DNA from 2 places in the Saliniramus sp. genome. Region 2 is predicted to be linked to the other one. Evidence: predicted binding sites of a transcription regulator. Region 2 holds the regulator's gene; the other holds the start of a gene.

What was found. The regulator HrcA, encoded in region 2, represses chaperone genes, less so after heat shock. The targets are predictions, from matches to a motif close to GTTAGCACTCNCNNNNNGNGAGTGCTAAC.
Positions count from the first base shown of each region.
Region 1: the regulator HrcA is predicted to act here: its motif matches at 2,568-2,596, upstream of groES (co-chaperone GroES).

Region 1 is NZ_DATGCW010000152.1:3,039-10,218, reverse strand. It holds gene VKP01_RS07245 (peptide chain release factor 3) at 1-1,411, opposite strand, end outside; gene VKP01_RS07240 ((Fe-S)-binding protein) at 1,574-2,386, opposite strand; gene groES (co-chaperone GroES) at 2,666-2,953, shown strand; gene groL (chaperonin GroEL) at 3,080-4,726, shown strand; gene VKP01_RS07225 (hypothetical protein) at 4,907-5,119, shown strand; gene VKP01_RS07220 (hypothetical protein) at 5,126-5,725, shown strand; gene argC (N-acetyl-gamma-glutamyl-phosphate reductase) at 5,991-6,923, shown strand; gene VKP01_RS07210 (IlvD/Edd family dehydratase) at 7,099-7,180, shown strand, end outside.
Region 2 is NZ_DATGCW010000007.1:12,050-19,229, forward strand. It holds gene lysA (diaminopimelate decarboxylase) at 1-476, opposite strand, end outside; gene VKP01_RS00290 (lipoprotein) at 508-717, opposite strand; gene VKP01_RS00295 (DUF2794 domain-containing protein) at 785-1,138, opposite strand; gene VKP01_RS00300 (pitrilysin family protein) at 1,766-3,046, opposite strand; gene thrC (threonine synthase) at 3,049-4,458, opposite strand; gene hrcA (heat-inducible transcriptional repressor HrcA) at 4,832-5,929, opposite strand; gene VKP01_RS00315 (xanthine dehydrogenase family protein molybdopterin-binding subunit) at 6,033-7,180, opposite strand, start outside.

The DNA of each region.
Region 1 (7,180 bases), on a different contig from region 2:
CGACCCAGCGGCAGATGCTGAAGCGCACCGGCTCGTAATCGATCGGCAGATTATACTCGGCCCCCAGCCGCTCCTTGAGCACATCCAGCTGCAGCGCGCCGACCACGCCGACGATGGCGCCCGAACCGTCGAACGGGATAAAGAGCTGTACGACGCCCTCCTCCGCGAGCTGCTGCAACGCCTCGCGCAGTTTCTTCTGCTTCATCGCATCGCTGATCTTGACGCGGCGCATGAGCTCGGGGGCGAAGCTGGGCACACCGCGAAACACGATCTGCTCGCCCTCGCTCAGCGTGTCGCCGATGCGCAAAGTCCCGTGATTGGGAATGCCGACCACGTCGCCGGCATAGGCCTCATCGGCGATGGCGCGGTCCTGGGCGAAGAAGAATTGCGGCGCAGACAAAGTGATCGGCTTGCCAGTGCGCACCAGCTTCGCCTTCATCCCCCGCGTCAGCTTGCCCGAGCAGACGCGCATGAAGGCGATGCGGTCGCGGTGGTTGGGATCCATATTGGCCTGGATCTTGAAGATGAAGCCCGTCATCTTGCGCTCATCCGCCTCGACCATGCGCCCCTCGGCCTCCTGGGCACGCGGCGGCGGCGCGATGGCACCGAGCGAATCGATCAGATCGCGAACACCGAAATTGCGCAGCGCGCTGCCGAAGAAGACCGGGCTCAGATGCCCCTCGCGGAAGGCGGAGAGGTCAAAGGGGCGCAGCCCCTCGCGCGCCAGCTCCACCTCTTCGCGCCATTCATCGACATCGTATTGCGAGAGCAATTCGTCGAACACCACGTCTTCCGGCCCCGATACCGGCGTCGCCTCCACCTCGGAATCGAGGCGTCGGATGGTGTTTTGCGCGAGGTTGTAGGTGCCGGCAAAATCCTTGCCGCGCCCGATCGGCCAGGTCACCGGCGCCGTATCGAGTGCGAGCGTCTTCTCGATCTCGTCGAGCAGGTCGAACGGATCGCGCGTCTCGCGGTCCATCTTGTTGATGAAGGTGACGATCGGGATGTCGCGCAAGCGACAGACCTCGAACAGCTTGCGGGTACGATCCTCGATACCCTTGGCAGCGTCGATCACCATGATGGCGGAATCCACTGCGGTCAGCGTGCGGTAGGTATCCTCCGAGAAATCCTCGTGGCCCGGCGTGTCAAGCAGGTTGAAGACGCGCCCGTCATATTCGAAGGTCATCACCGAGGTCATCACCGAGATGCCGCGCTGGCGCTCGATATTCATCCAGTCCGAGCGCGTGTTGACCCGGTTGCGCTTGGCCTTGACCTCACCGGCGAGCTGGATCGCGCCGCCGAAGAGCAGGAGCTTCTCGGTCAGCGTGGTCTTGCCCGCGTCAGGGTGCGAGATGATGGCGAAGGTGCGACGGATCGAAACGGGATTGTCGGGACGGATCTGCTCGGTCATGGATACGTGCCAGTTCGACGGCGGAGGGGCCGGGCGCCGACCACTGGGCATGCGCCGGAAGCCGGACCTGTTTTGCGCATCCGTTTGAACCATCGCGCCGCGAATTGCAATGGCGCCGATCCGGCGCCCGGCATCACCGGTCGAGGCCTCGGCAGATTGCCGTCAGTCCTGCGCCCCGATCGCCGGTTCCTCCGTCATGCCGGCGAGCACCTCGGCGACATGGCGCACCTCGACCGTCTTGCCGTCGCGCGAGAGCTTGCCCGCCATGTTCATCAGGCAACCGAGATCGCCGGCGAGCAGGACCGGAGCGCCGGAATCGGTTATATTCTTCGTCTTCGCCTCGACGATGGCGTTGGAAATCTCGCCGTATTTCACTGCGAAGGTTCCACCGAAACCGCAGCAGACGTCAGATTCCGGCATCTCGACCAGTTCGAGCCCCTCGACCCCGGCGAGCAGCTTGCGCGGCTGGTTCTGGACGCCGAGCTCGCGCAGGCCGGCGCAGGAATCGTGATATGTCACGCGCCGGTGGAAGCTGGCACCGGTGCGGGTATGGAACATCACGTCGACGAGGAAACTCGTCAGCTCATAGGTCTTGGCGGCGAGGGCATTCGCGCGCGGCAGCCAGTTCGGATCGTCGTGAAAGAGTTCCGGGTAATGTGTGCGGATCATGCCGGCGCAGGAGCCTGAAGGCACCACGACGTAATCGAAGCCTGCAAATGCATCGATCACCTGCTCCGCCAGATCGCGGGTGGTGCCGCGATCACCGGAATTATAGGCCGGCTGGCCGCAGCATGTCTGCGCCGGCACATGCACAGTGCAGCCCGCTTCCTCCAGCAGCCGCGCCGCGGCGAATCCCACCGACGGACGCATCAGATCGACGAGGCAGGTGACGAACAGGCCGACACGCGGCGGCTTGCCCGGGGAAGCCTTTGCCTTTTCGGGTGCGGATTCATGGTTGCGGGGCGTTTCGCTCATGTTTGCGCCTTGTTGTCAGGGACGGCTGGTTTGTGTTCATTCTGGGCTGCATCCGACGCGGGTCAACCGCCCGCGCGCACAAGACCCATATGCGCCTTGGCAAACCGGCGGCGCAGCAATGTCCTCATGCAAGGGCGAATGTCTTGACAGAATGCAGCGCCGCGCTTATGTCCACCCCAGCGCTGGCACTCACTGACTGCGAGTGCTAGCAGCGTGTTCAATCGGGGCCTCGCGTAGCGCATACCGGGCCCCAACGCCAGAGAAAACGAGGACGCACACATGAATTTTCGTCCCCTGCACGACCGTGTCGTGGTTCGCCGCATCGAAGCGGAAGAGAAGACCAAGGGTGGTATCATCATTCCCGACGCCGCCAAGGAGAAGCCGCAGGAAGGTGAAATCGTCGCCGTCGGTCCCGGTGCGCGTGACGAGACCGGCAAGGTTGCCGCGCTCGACGTCAAGGCGGGTGACCGCGTTCTGTTCGGCAAGTGGTCCGGCACCGAAGTCCGTATCGACGGCGAAGACCTGCTGATCATGAAGGAGTCCGACATCATGGGCGTCGTCGCGTAAGCACGGCCTGCTGTCGAACCCGGTGGCGAGACGCATCGCAAGGCGCCGCCGCAACGCTGAAACAGATGGGATCCCGGCCCGATCAGGGCGTCCGGTGATCCCGAAATTCCAAAAGGAAGTGTCAAAATGGCTGCCAAGGAAGTCAAATTCTCGACGGAAGCGCGCGACAAGATGCTGCGCGGCGTCGAAATTCTCGCTGAAGCCGTACGCGTCACGCTCGGCCCCAAGGGTCGTAACGTCGTGATCGAAAAATCCTTCGGCGCCCCGCGGATCACCAAGGACGGTGTGACGGTTGCCAAGGAAATCGAGCTTTCCGACAAGTTCGAGAACATGGGCGCCCAGATGGTGCGCGAAGTGGCCTCGAAGACCAACGATGCCGCCGGTGACGGTACCACTACCGCCACGGTGCTGGCTCACGCCATCGTTAAGGAAGGCGCCAAGTCGGTCGCCGCCGGCATGAACCCGATGGACCTCAAGCGCGGCATCGACATGGCCGTCAAGGCTGCCATCGAGGACATCCGCAACCGCGCCCGTCCGGTGAATTCCTCCGGCGAAGTCGCCCAGGTCGGCACGATCTCCGCCAATGGCGACAAGCTGGTCGGCCAGATGATCGCCGATGCCATGCAGAAGGTCGGCAACGAGGGTGTCATCACCGTCGAGGAAGCCAAGACCGCTGAAACGGAAGTCGATATCGTCGAGGGCATGCAGTTCGATCGTGGCTACCTCTCGCCGTATTTCGTGACCAATTCCGAGAAGATGGTCGCCGAGCTCGAGGATCCCTACATCCTCATCCACGAGAAGAAGCTGACCTCGCTGCAGCCGATGCTCCCGATCCTCGAATCTGTCGTCCAGTCCGGCAAGCCGCTGCTGATCGTCGCCGAAGACATTGAGGGCGAGGCACTTGCCACGCTCGTCGTCAACAAGCTGCGGGGCGGCCTGAAGATCGCTGCCGTCAAGGCACCCGGCTTCGGTGATCGTCGCAAGGCCATGCTTGAGGACATCGCCATCCTCACGGGCGGCACCGCCGTTTCCGAGGATCTCGGCATCAAGCTCGAGAACGTGACGCTCGACATGCTCGGCCGCGCCAAGAACGTGCGCATCGAGAAGGAAAACACCACGATCGTCGACGGTGCCGGCTCGAAGGACGACATCGAAGCCCGCGTTTCGCAGATCAAGGCCCAGATCGAGGAAACCACCTCGGACTACGACCGTGAAAAGCTCCAGGAGCGCCTGGCCAAGCTCGCGGGCGGCGTTGCAGTGATCCGCGTCGGCGGCTCCTCCGAGATCGAGGTGAAGGAGAAGAAGGACCGCATCGACGATGCCCTCAACGCCACCCGTGCGGCGGTCGAGGAAGGTATCGTCCCCGGTGGCGGCACCGCACTCCTGCGTGCCAAGGGCGCGGTCGACAAGCTCACCGACGACAACCATGACATCATGGCCGGCATCAAGATCGTCTCCAAGGCGCTCGAGGCTCCGCTGCGTCAGATCGTGGACAATGCCGGTGTCGAGGGCTCGATCGTGATCGGCAAGATCAACGAGAACTCATCGGCCACCTTCGGCTTTGATGCCCAGACCGAGACCTTCGTCGACTTGCTCGAAGCCGGTATCGTCGATCCGGCGAAGGTCGTGCGCACGGCGCTCCAGGATGCCGCTTCCGTCGCAAGCCTGCTTGTGACTACCGAAGCGATGGTCGCCGAGCTGCCGAAGAAGGAATCGGCTCCTGCGATGCCGGGCGGCGGCGGCATGGGCGGCATGGGTGGCATGGATTTCTGATCCGGCTTCCCGGCCCCGCGCCGATACCCGTTACGAGGCCCCGGAGCGATCCGGGGCCTTTTTCGTCGCGCAGGGCAGGCGGAGGCTTGTCGGCGCAGGAAACCCCTGCAAGAATATGCAATCTTTAATATACGTATCAGTGGCTCGCGATTTCGACACTATCGTGGAGGTATCAGGCGGATGATGGATCGTGCACAGCGTAACGAGAAGATACTCAAAACGATCGCTGAGCGCACAAAACAGGCGCTTACCTCGAAGCAGGCTGCTCGCGAGATGCTCATTAAGGAAGGCATCTATACGAAGAAAGGAAAACTACGAGCCGAGTTCGGTGGTGGCAAGTCCGGCGGTGGCAAACCCGCTTCTGGCAAGCGAAAGAAGCTCGTTACGGCGTAACCTGCCTTGGGACGCCTCGCCACATCCTTCGTTCTCGGCTTCCACGGCTGTGATGCTTCCGTTGCGACGGAGGCCGTGCTCGACGGGGCCGATGTCATCCAGAGCGAGAAGGACTACGACTGGCTCGGTCCCGGCGCGTATTTCTGGGAGTCGGATCCGCTTCGCGCCCTCGAATGGGCACAGTGGAAGAAGCAAAGAGGCGAATACGAGAATCCGAGCGTGATTGGCGCCGTTGTCGACCTGCGAAACTGCCTTGATCTGGTTTCGCGGGAAGATGTCGAATTGGTCAAAAATGCATACGACGCCTTCGTCAAGATTCGTAGGCATTCCGGGCTGGAATTACCGACCAATCGGAACCCGGACGGCACGGAGAAAGATGATCTGCTGCTGCGCTTTCTCGATTGCGCGGTATTGCGTCATCTGCACGAAATGGTAGATGAGACACCCGATACAGAACCCTTCGATACGGTGCGCGGCATGTTCGTCGAAGGCGGCAAGGCCTTTCCGGGAAGCGGCATTCATCGCAGGAGCCACGTCCAGATCGCCGTGAGAAACCCGGCCTGCATCAAGGGATTGTTCTTTCCCAGAAACTGGTCTCGCGCCTGAGCCCCTGTCGAGCCACCACTTTCGCTTGACAAAGCGTCCGGGCGAACGCATTGATCTCGCCATGTATACGCATTTTGAACGCCGTAGCCGACGTATGACCACCGCCCTCCAGCGGCTGCGATGACGCGCGTTTTCTTCTGAAATCCGCCCAGGCAAGCCGCGCGTTTCGTGCGGCTTTTTTCATGCGCGCCGGATACGCCCCCAGGCCGAAATCATTGACCGAACCGAGTACGCGATCGCATCGCTCCAGAAACGGAAGACGACCATGACCAGCCCGCAGGACAATCAGACGAAAAAGATCTTCATCGACGGTGAAGCCGGCACGACCGGGCTCGAGATCCGCGATAAGCTCGGCGCGGTGGCCGGTGCGCAGATCATCAGCATCGACCCGGCTCGGCGCAAGGATGCGCAGGCGCGGCGCGAGATGATGCGTGAGGCCGATCTGGTCGTGCTCTGCCTGCCCGATGACGCGGCCCGCGAAGCCGTGGCGATGGCGGATTCGCTCGAAGGCGCCCGCCCACGCATTCTCGATGCCTCGACGGCCTTCCGCACCGATCACGCCTGGGTCTACGGTTTCGCCGAGATGGAGCCGGGCCAGGCGCAGATGATCGCGGCGGCCGACCGCGTTTCCAATCCGGGTTGCTACCCGACCGGTGCGATCGCTCTGATCCGCCCGCTCGTGGAAAAGGGCCTTCTGCCGGAGGATTTCCCCGTCACCATCAATGCCGTATCCGGCTACAGCGGCGGCGGGCGGCAGATGATCGAGCAGTACGAGCAGGGCGACGCGCCACCCTTCGCGCTCTACGGGCTGAATTTCTCGCATAAGCATCTGCCGGAGCTGACGAAATATACCAAACTGGCGCGGCGCCCCATCTTCATCCCGTCCGTCGGCAAATACCGTCAGGGCATGTTGATCTCGATCCCGCTGCATCTCGACCTTCTGGGTGGTGCAAGCGCGAGCGATCTGGAGCAGACGCTGGCCAACTGGTACGGTGATGGCGGCCTCGTGCGGGTGATCACGGCACAGACTGAAACCCGCATCGAACCGGAGGCGCTCAACGGCACCGACCGGATGGAGCTGCGCGTCTTTTCCCACCCCGAATACGCCCAGGCCGTGCTGGTGGCCCGGCTCGACAATCTGGGCAAGGGCGCCTCGGGTGCAGCCGTACAGAACATCCGCCTGATGCTCGGGCTCTAAAGGGGCGCATCGGCGGGCGCGATGCCCCGAGGCGGTATTGGCATTTCCCGGCGATTGTCTGACCGCCGGGCTCGTGCTCTCCTGTCGTCATCAACGAAGACGAGCCACCCCTGCGCAGAAGACGGCGCATGACGCCGCCGGGGTGGCTCGGGCCAATGACGGGAGGAGACGCGGGATGTTCAAGAGCGCTTCGGACGATCAGAAATCAAGCCGTGCGAAGGTGATCACGCCGGAGCAGCTGCGCTCGCGGCTGTGGT
Region 2 (7,180 bases):
TGGGTGCGTGCATCGACATCCGGATTGACCCGCAGTGAAACCGGCGCCGCGACCCCCATGGCGCTCGCGACCTGCGAGAGCGCTTCGAGCTCGGGCTCCGATTCGACGTTGAAACACATCACTTTGGCTGAAAGCGCGGCCTCCATCTCGCGGCGGGTCTTGCCGACACCGGAAAAGACGATCCGCTCGCCGGGAACACCGGCGGCGAGCGCCCGGCGCAATTCGCCCTCCGAGACGATATCCATGCCCGCGCCGCGATCCGCCAGCGTCTTGATCACGGCCTGGTTGGAATTGGCCTTCATCGCATAGCAGACGAGGGCGTCGTCTCCGGCGAAGGCCTCGGCGAAGACGTCGTAATGGCGCACCAGCGTGGCGGTCGAATAGCAGTAGAAGGGCGTGCCGACCGTTTCCGCCATCCGGGAAAGATCGACATCCTCGGCGTGCATCACGCCGTTGTGATACTGAAAATGGTGCATGGGGGCGGGGGGCTCGCTGGCGGGAGGGAGATCAGAGCAGGGCGTCGAGCACGAAGGGGCGATCGGACCGGGCGGGGCCGGTCACGTCGCGATTCTCCTCCTGCTGCTCGCTCTCGATCACCTGACGCTCGGCGGCGGCGGGTGGCGCTTCGGGCGCACCGCGGCGTCCGCAAGCGGCGAGAGTGAGGACGATGGCTGCTGCGACGAGAACGGCGCGCCCGCCGGGCGATATCAGGGTCATGGGGAGCCTCCGGAATGCGCGGCAAGCTTGATCAGGAAACAGGGGATAGGCCAGTCCGGCACGCGGTTCAATCCACCACCCGCAATTCTTTTTCGAGCACCTGGAGAACGCGCCGGAGTTCATGCCCGCGCTTCATCACGCGTCCCGTTCCGGCAACGACGGAAAACGCACCCTGGCGGCGCGCAGCGCGCGGGTCCTTCTCGATGCGATAGAGCGGGGTTTCGGTGGTGCGCCGGAAGACCGAGAAGATCGCCTTGTCACGAGTGAAGTCGATGGCGTAATCGCGCCATTCACCGGCGGCGACCTTGCGGCCGTAGACGTTCAGGATCTCGCGCAACTCGTCGCGATTGAAGGCGATGCGGGGCTGCGCGTCGCGCTTGCCGGCAGGAGCCTCCTCGCCCCCGGACGGAAAGGATACCACACTTGCGCCGGGAGGATGCCCTCTTGCAGGATATCCGTTCGTGATATGAGCCTTCTTCGCCTTGTCACTCTCGCTCATCAAGCCTCCTGGCGGACCTGAGCGCACGCCCGCGTGCCGACAGGTCGGATTATCGTTGCGGTCAGCATGATGGCGATGCCGAGAGTGTGTGGCAAGAGCGCGTGGCAAGAGCGCGTGGCAAGAGCGCGCGGCAAGCGGATGCAACGAGGGTGCAGGGAAGGTGTGCCTGCAGAGCCAGCAGCCGGTATTCTGTGCATCGCTGCTGCAAAACAGAGCAGGGATCCTCGCTTTTCTACTAGGCGAATCGCATTTTTTCGGACACCATATTCATGTCATCAACAAACGAAAGGAGGTGATCCAGTGTCTCATTGTCTGCTTCTGCGGTCCGCCGCTCCCGTGACCTGGGTCCGTACCTTCGTGGGGATCCGCGCCGTGTGATCATCACGTCGTCATGGTCGATGCCGGCCGTGGTTTGGCAATGCGAAGGCCGCCCTCCCGCAGGGCGGCCTTCTTTCGTTTTGCGTCCGGGTCCTGCGTCTGATGCGGCCGCAGATTGATGGTCTCGCCGTGTCTTGCTGTGCAGCGAATCGCTCGATAACCCGCTACGGTTCAGCCTTTCCCATGCGCGAGACGATCGGCGATTGCCTCCAGCGACGGCAATGTGTCGATTGGTCCGATGGCGGCGAGCGTCGGCCAGCTTTCGAGGAGATGTGCCCCCGCAGCGCGGACTTCATCGACCTCCAGCGCCTCGACCTTGGCGACGAGATCGTGGATCGGCACGACGCGCCCCCAGGCGAGGATCTGGCGCGCCATGCGTTCGATACGCCCGCCGGGCGTCTCCAGCGCCGCCTGCAGGCCGACCTTTATCTGCGCCTTGGCACGCTTCAATTCGCTGTCGTCCAGCGCCAGCGTGGCTTCGCGCAAGGTGTCGATGGTGACATCGAGAAATTCCGGGATATCTGACCCGGCGACGCCCGCGCCGATGCCGAAGATGCCGGTATCCGAAAACGGCCAGTGGAAGGCATCGACGGAATAGGCCAGCCCGCGCTTCTCGCGCACTTCCTGCCACAGCCGCGAGGAAAGCGAGCCGCCCAGAACCTGCGTGAAGATCTGCGTGGCATAGTATTGCGGATCGGTGAAGGAGCGCCCGTGCAGGCCGATGACGAGATTGGCCTGTTCGTGATCGCGCTTCAGCCGTGCCTCGCCGCCGTGATACAGCCCCGGCAGCAACGCGTCGGGCAGATGCGGGCCGAGCCCGCCGAAGAAGCGCCGCGCCGCATCGACCACGCGGCCATGCTCGACAGCGCCGGCGGCGGTGATGACCATGCGCTCGGGCGCGTATTCGCGGGCGCAGAAGGCGCGGATCATGTCGGGGGTGAAACTGCGCACGGTCTCGGGGCGCCCCAGGATCCGCCGCCCCAGCGCCTGGTCGGGAAAGGCCGTTTCCATCATCACGTCGGTGACGAGATCATCCGGCATGTCCTCGACCGAAGCGATCTCCTGAAGGATCACCCCGCGCTCGCGTGCGAGCTCGGTCTCGTCATGCACCGAATCGGTGAGGATGTCGCCGAGCACGTCGAGGGCGACATCGATATCCTCGCCCAGAACCCGCGCCGTATAACAGGTATATTCGACCCCCGTCGCCGCATTGATGTCACCGCCGACATTCTCGATATCCTCGGCGATGGCCCTGGCCGACCGTCGGCGCGTCCCCTTGAAGGCCATGTGCTCGATCAGATGCGACAGCCCGTGCTCGTCCTCACGCTCGTTGCGCGCCCCGGCCCCGACCCAGATGCCGAGCGCCACCGTGGCGATCGAGGGCATCGATTCGGTGGCCACCGTGAGCCCGTTCTCGAGAACGGTGATCTGCATGTCGCGATGGGTGCTCATGATCAGCCGCCGGCCACGATGCGCGAGCGCTCCCGGATGAAGCGCTCGACCGCACCTTGGTCGTTCGCCACCACGGAGAAACGCTCATCGCGCTCATACAGATCGGCCAGATGCGCCGGCAGCCTTGGTCGGATGCCGCTGGCCTTCTCGACCGCATCGGGGAATTTGGCCGGATGGGCGGTGGCGAGCACGACGCGCGGCGTGGCGGGATCATGCTCAAGCGCCGCGCGGGCCGCCCGCACGCCGATTGCCGTATGGGGATCGAGCAGATAGCCCGCTTCGCGCTGCGTCACGCCGATCTCCTCGGCGACGTCCGGCTCGGGGACGGCCTGCGCCGTGAATTCCCCGCGGATGCGCTCCAGCGGCTCTGGAGCGATGGTGAAGGCGCGCGCCTGTGCGAGCTGTCCCATAAGCCCGCGGATCGCCGCGCCGTCGCGGTCATAGGCCTCGAAGAGCAGACGTTCAAAATTCGAGGAGATCTGGATGTCCATCGAGGGGGAGGTGGTCGGCATCACGCCCTTGATGGCGTAATCGCCGCTTTCCAGCGCACGCGGCAGGATGTCGTTGGCATTGCTCGCGATCTGGAGATCAGCCACCGGCAGTCCCATCGCTTTTGCGATATGGCCGGCGAGGATATCACCGAAATTGCCCGTCGGCACGGTGAAGGCGACGGGTCGGTGCGGGCCGCCCAGCGCCACGGCGGCGGTGAAATAATACACAGCCTGTGCCGCGACGCGGGCCCAGTTGATCGAATTCACGCCCGAGAGCAGCAATGCGTCGCGGAAATCGGCATGGTTGAACATGCCTTTCACGATGGCCTGGCAATCGTCGAAATTGCCCTCCAGTGCGATGGCATGGACATTGGGCGCCGCCACCGTCGTCATCTGCCGGCGCTGGACCTCCGAGACGCGGCCATTCGGATAGAGGATGAAGATGTCGACCTGATCGAGCCCGGAAAACGCCTCTACCGCCGCCGAACCGGTATCGCCGGAGGTGGCGCCGACGATGGTGGCGCGCTGGCCGCGTTCCTTCAACACGTGATCCATCAGCCGCGCCAGCAGCTGCATCGCAACATCCTTGAAGGCGAGGGTCGGGCCGTGAAAGAGTTCGAGCACGAAGAGATTGTCACCGATCTGGACGAGCGGGCAGGTGGCCGGGTGCCGGAAATCCGCATAGGCTCCCGCGACCATGGCGGTGAAGGCGTCGTCGGCGATTTCGCCATCGACTAGCCGGCCCAGCACATCGCGCGCCACGGTCGCATAGGGGCGCCCGGCATAGCCGGCAATGGTCTGCGCATCGATCTGTGGATAGCTTCTCGGCACGTAGAGCCCGCCATCGCGCGCGAGCCCGGTCAGGAGCGCATCGTTGAAACCGATCGCGGGCGCTTCGCCCCGGGTGGAGATATGCAGCACGGCCCGTCATCCTCGTCATCTGGCTGCGCCGCGCCCTCGGCGCCACGCGGGCGGGACCATATTCCTTCACCCGGCAAGCGACAAGGTTTGATCGAGGGGGCTGTGCCAGTCATGCAGGGCTGGAGAGGGGAGTTATGGCGCGGCCCTCATGCAGGGCGCGATTTCCCTCCCCGCAAGGGAAGGATCAAGGGTGGGGTGACGCTGGTTTGCGCGATGCGCGACGCTGGTGAGCGTCATCGCCAATTCCTGATGGCCCGCTTCGACCTGATCCGCTACCAGACCCGCGCCGGCGAGCGGCTTCAAATCATAACGCATGCCGGGTGAGCGTCCCTGCAGCTCCGATCCCCGCCCTCAGCCCTCGCCCCGAGCCCCCTCACCGCCCTTCCTTGATGATGCGCGAGAGGACGCGGGCGGTGTAGTCGACCATGGGGACGATCCGGGCGTAGTTCAGGCGCGTCGGGCCGATGACGCCGAGGACGCCGACGAGTTTCTGCTGCGGATCGTGGAAGGGGGCTGCGATCAGCGAGGAGCCGGAGAGCGAGAACAGCTTGTTCTCGGAACCGATGAAGATGCGCACCCCCTCACCGTGTTCGGTGCGGGTGAGGAGCTCGACGACATCGGTTTGGGTTTCGAGGTCATCGAAGAGGAGGCGGATGCGTTCGAGATCCTCGATCGCTTTCAGATCCTCCAGCAGATTGGCCTGGCCGCGCACGATCAGGTGGCGCGCTTCGCCGCTCTGGGCCGGCATCGCCACGCCGGCCTCGATCAGCCGCGCGGTGAGTGCATCGAGCTCCTGCTCCATGGATTCGTGCATCGCCTTAGCTTCATGCTTGATATCGCCCAGCGTCTTGCCGCGAATGCGGGCGTTGAGGAAGTTGCCCGCCTCCACCAGCGCCGAGGCCGGCAGGCCGGGCGGCAGATCGAGCAGGCGGTTTTCCACCGAGCCGTCCTCGGAGACGAGGACGACGAGGGCGCGCGCCGGGTCGAGACGCACGAATTCGATATGCTTGAGCGGTGCATCCTGCTTCGTCGTCGCCACCACGCCTGCACCGCGCGACAGGCCCGAGAGCATGGCGGAGGCCTGGGCCAGCGCGCCCTCGAAATTCTGCTCCATGGCGGCGGCCCGCATCTCCACCTCGATGCGCTCGCGCTCCGCCCGGTCGAGATCGCCGATCTCGAGCATGGCATCGACGAAGAAGCGCAGGCCGCTCTCCGTGGGCAGGCGCCCGGCGCTGGTATGCGGGGCGTAGATCAGCCCGGCATGTTCGAGATCCGCCATGACGTTGCGCACGCTCGCCGGCGAGAGCGAGACCGAAAGCAGCCGGGAGATATTGCGCGAGCCGAGCGGTTCGCCGGATGCGAGATAATTCTCGACGATCTGCCGGAATATCTCGCGCGAACGTTCATTGAGATCACTCAGCGTCTGGGCCCGCGCGGCGCTGGTGCGGGGAGCGTCGTTTTCATTGGCCATGATCCGTGCCGATACCCTGCAAGCGAAAAAGCGAAATGCCCAAACAGCTTACACCGCACCGCCGAACCCGCCAACACTTCCGGGATCTTTGCACGATGCGCGATCAGCCCGCCTGCGCCGCGCGGGCATCGCGGATCAGCTTCCACAGAACCTGCGGCGTCGCCGGCATGTTCACGTGATCGATGCCGAGCGGACGAACGGCATCCACGATCGCGTTCATGATCGCCGGCAGCGACCCCGCGCAACCCGCCTCGCCGCAGCCCTTGGCTCCGAGCAGATTGGTGGTGGCTGGCACGGAATGGCTGTCGAAATCGAAGAAAGGCACATCCTCGGCGCGCGGCAGGGCGTAATCCATGAAGGAGCCGGTGACGAACTGGCCGCTTTCGTCATAGACGACGCGCTCCATCACCGCCTGCCCAAAACCCTGGACGATTCCGCCATGCAGCTGGCCCGTCACCAGCATCGGATTGACGATGGTGCCAAAATCATTGACCGCGACATAGCGGTCGATTCGCACCATCCCGGTCTCCGGATCGATCTCGATCTCGGCCACATGGCAGCCATTGGGATAGGCCGAGGGCGCACTTTCATGCACATGGCTGACATCGAGGCTGTCGGGTACGTCTTCCGGGAGCGCCATGCCCTCACGCAGTTTCGCGGCAAGCTCCATGATGCCGATGGTCCGATCGGTACCGACGATGGCGAAGCCGCCATCAGCGAATTCGATATCGGCAGCTGCCGCTTCGAGCACATGGGCGGCGATGGCGCGGCCCTTCTCGATCACCTTGTCGCTCGCCTCAAGAATGGCGGCGCCGCTGGCCATGATCGATTTCGACCCACCGGTGCCGCCGCCGGCGATCAGTTCGTCGCTGTCGCCCTGGAGCAGATTGATCTTGTCGAAGGGCACGCCGAGCCGGCTGGTGAGCACCTGGGCGAAGGCAGAGGCATGGCCCTGGCCATAATCGAGCGTGCCGGTGATGATCGTCACCGTCCCGTCCTTCTCGAAGCGGATACCGCCCATTTCATTGACCGGTGGTGCCGTGACCTCGAGATACTGGCCAATGCCGATGCCGCGCAGCATGCCACGCTTCTCGCTCGCACGGCGGCGCTTGCCAAATCCCTTCCAGTCGGCGGCATCGAGCGCCTTGTCGAGGAGCGCGGTGAACTCGCCGCTGTCATAGAGCGTCTCCACCGGCGTGGCATAGGGCATCTGCGACGGCTTGACATGGTTGCGCCGGCGCAGGGTGACGC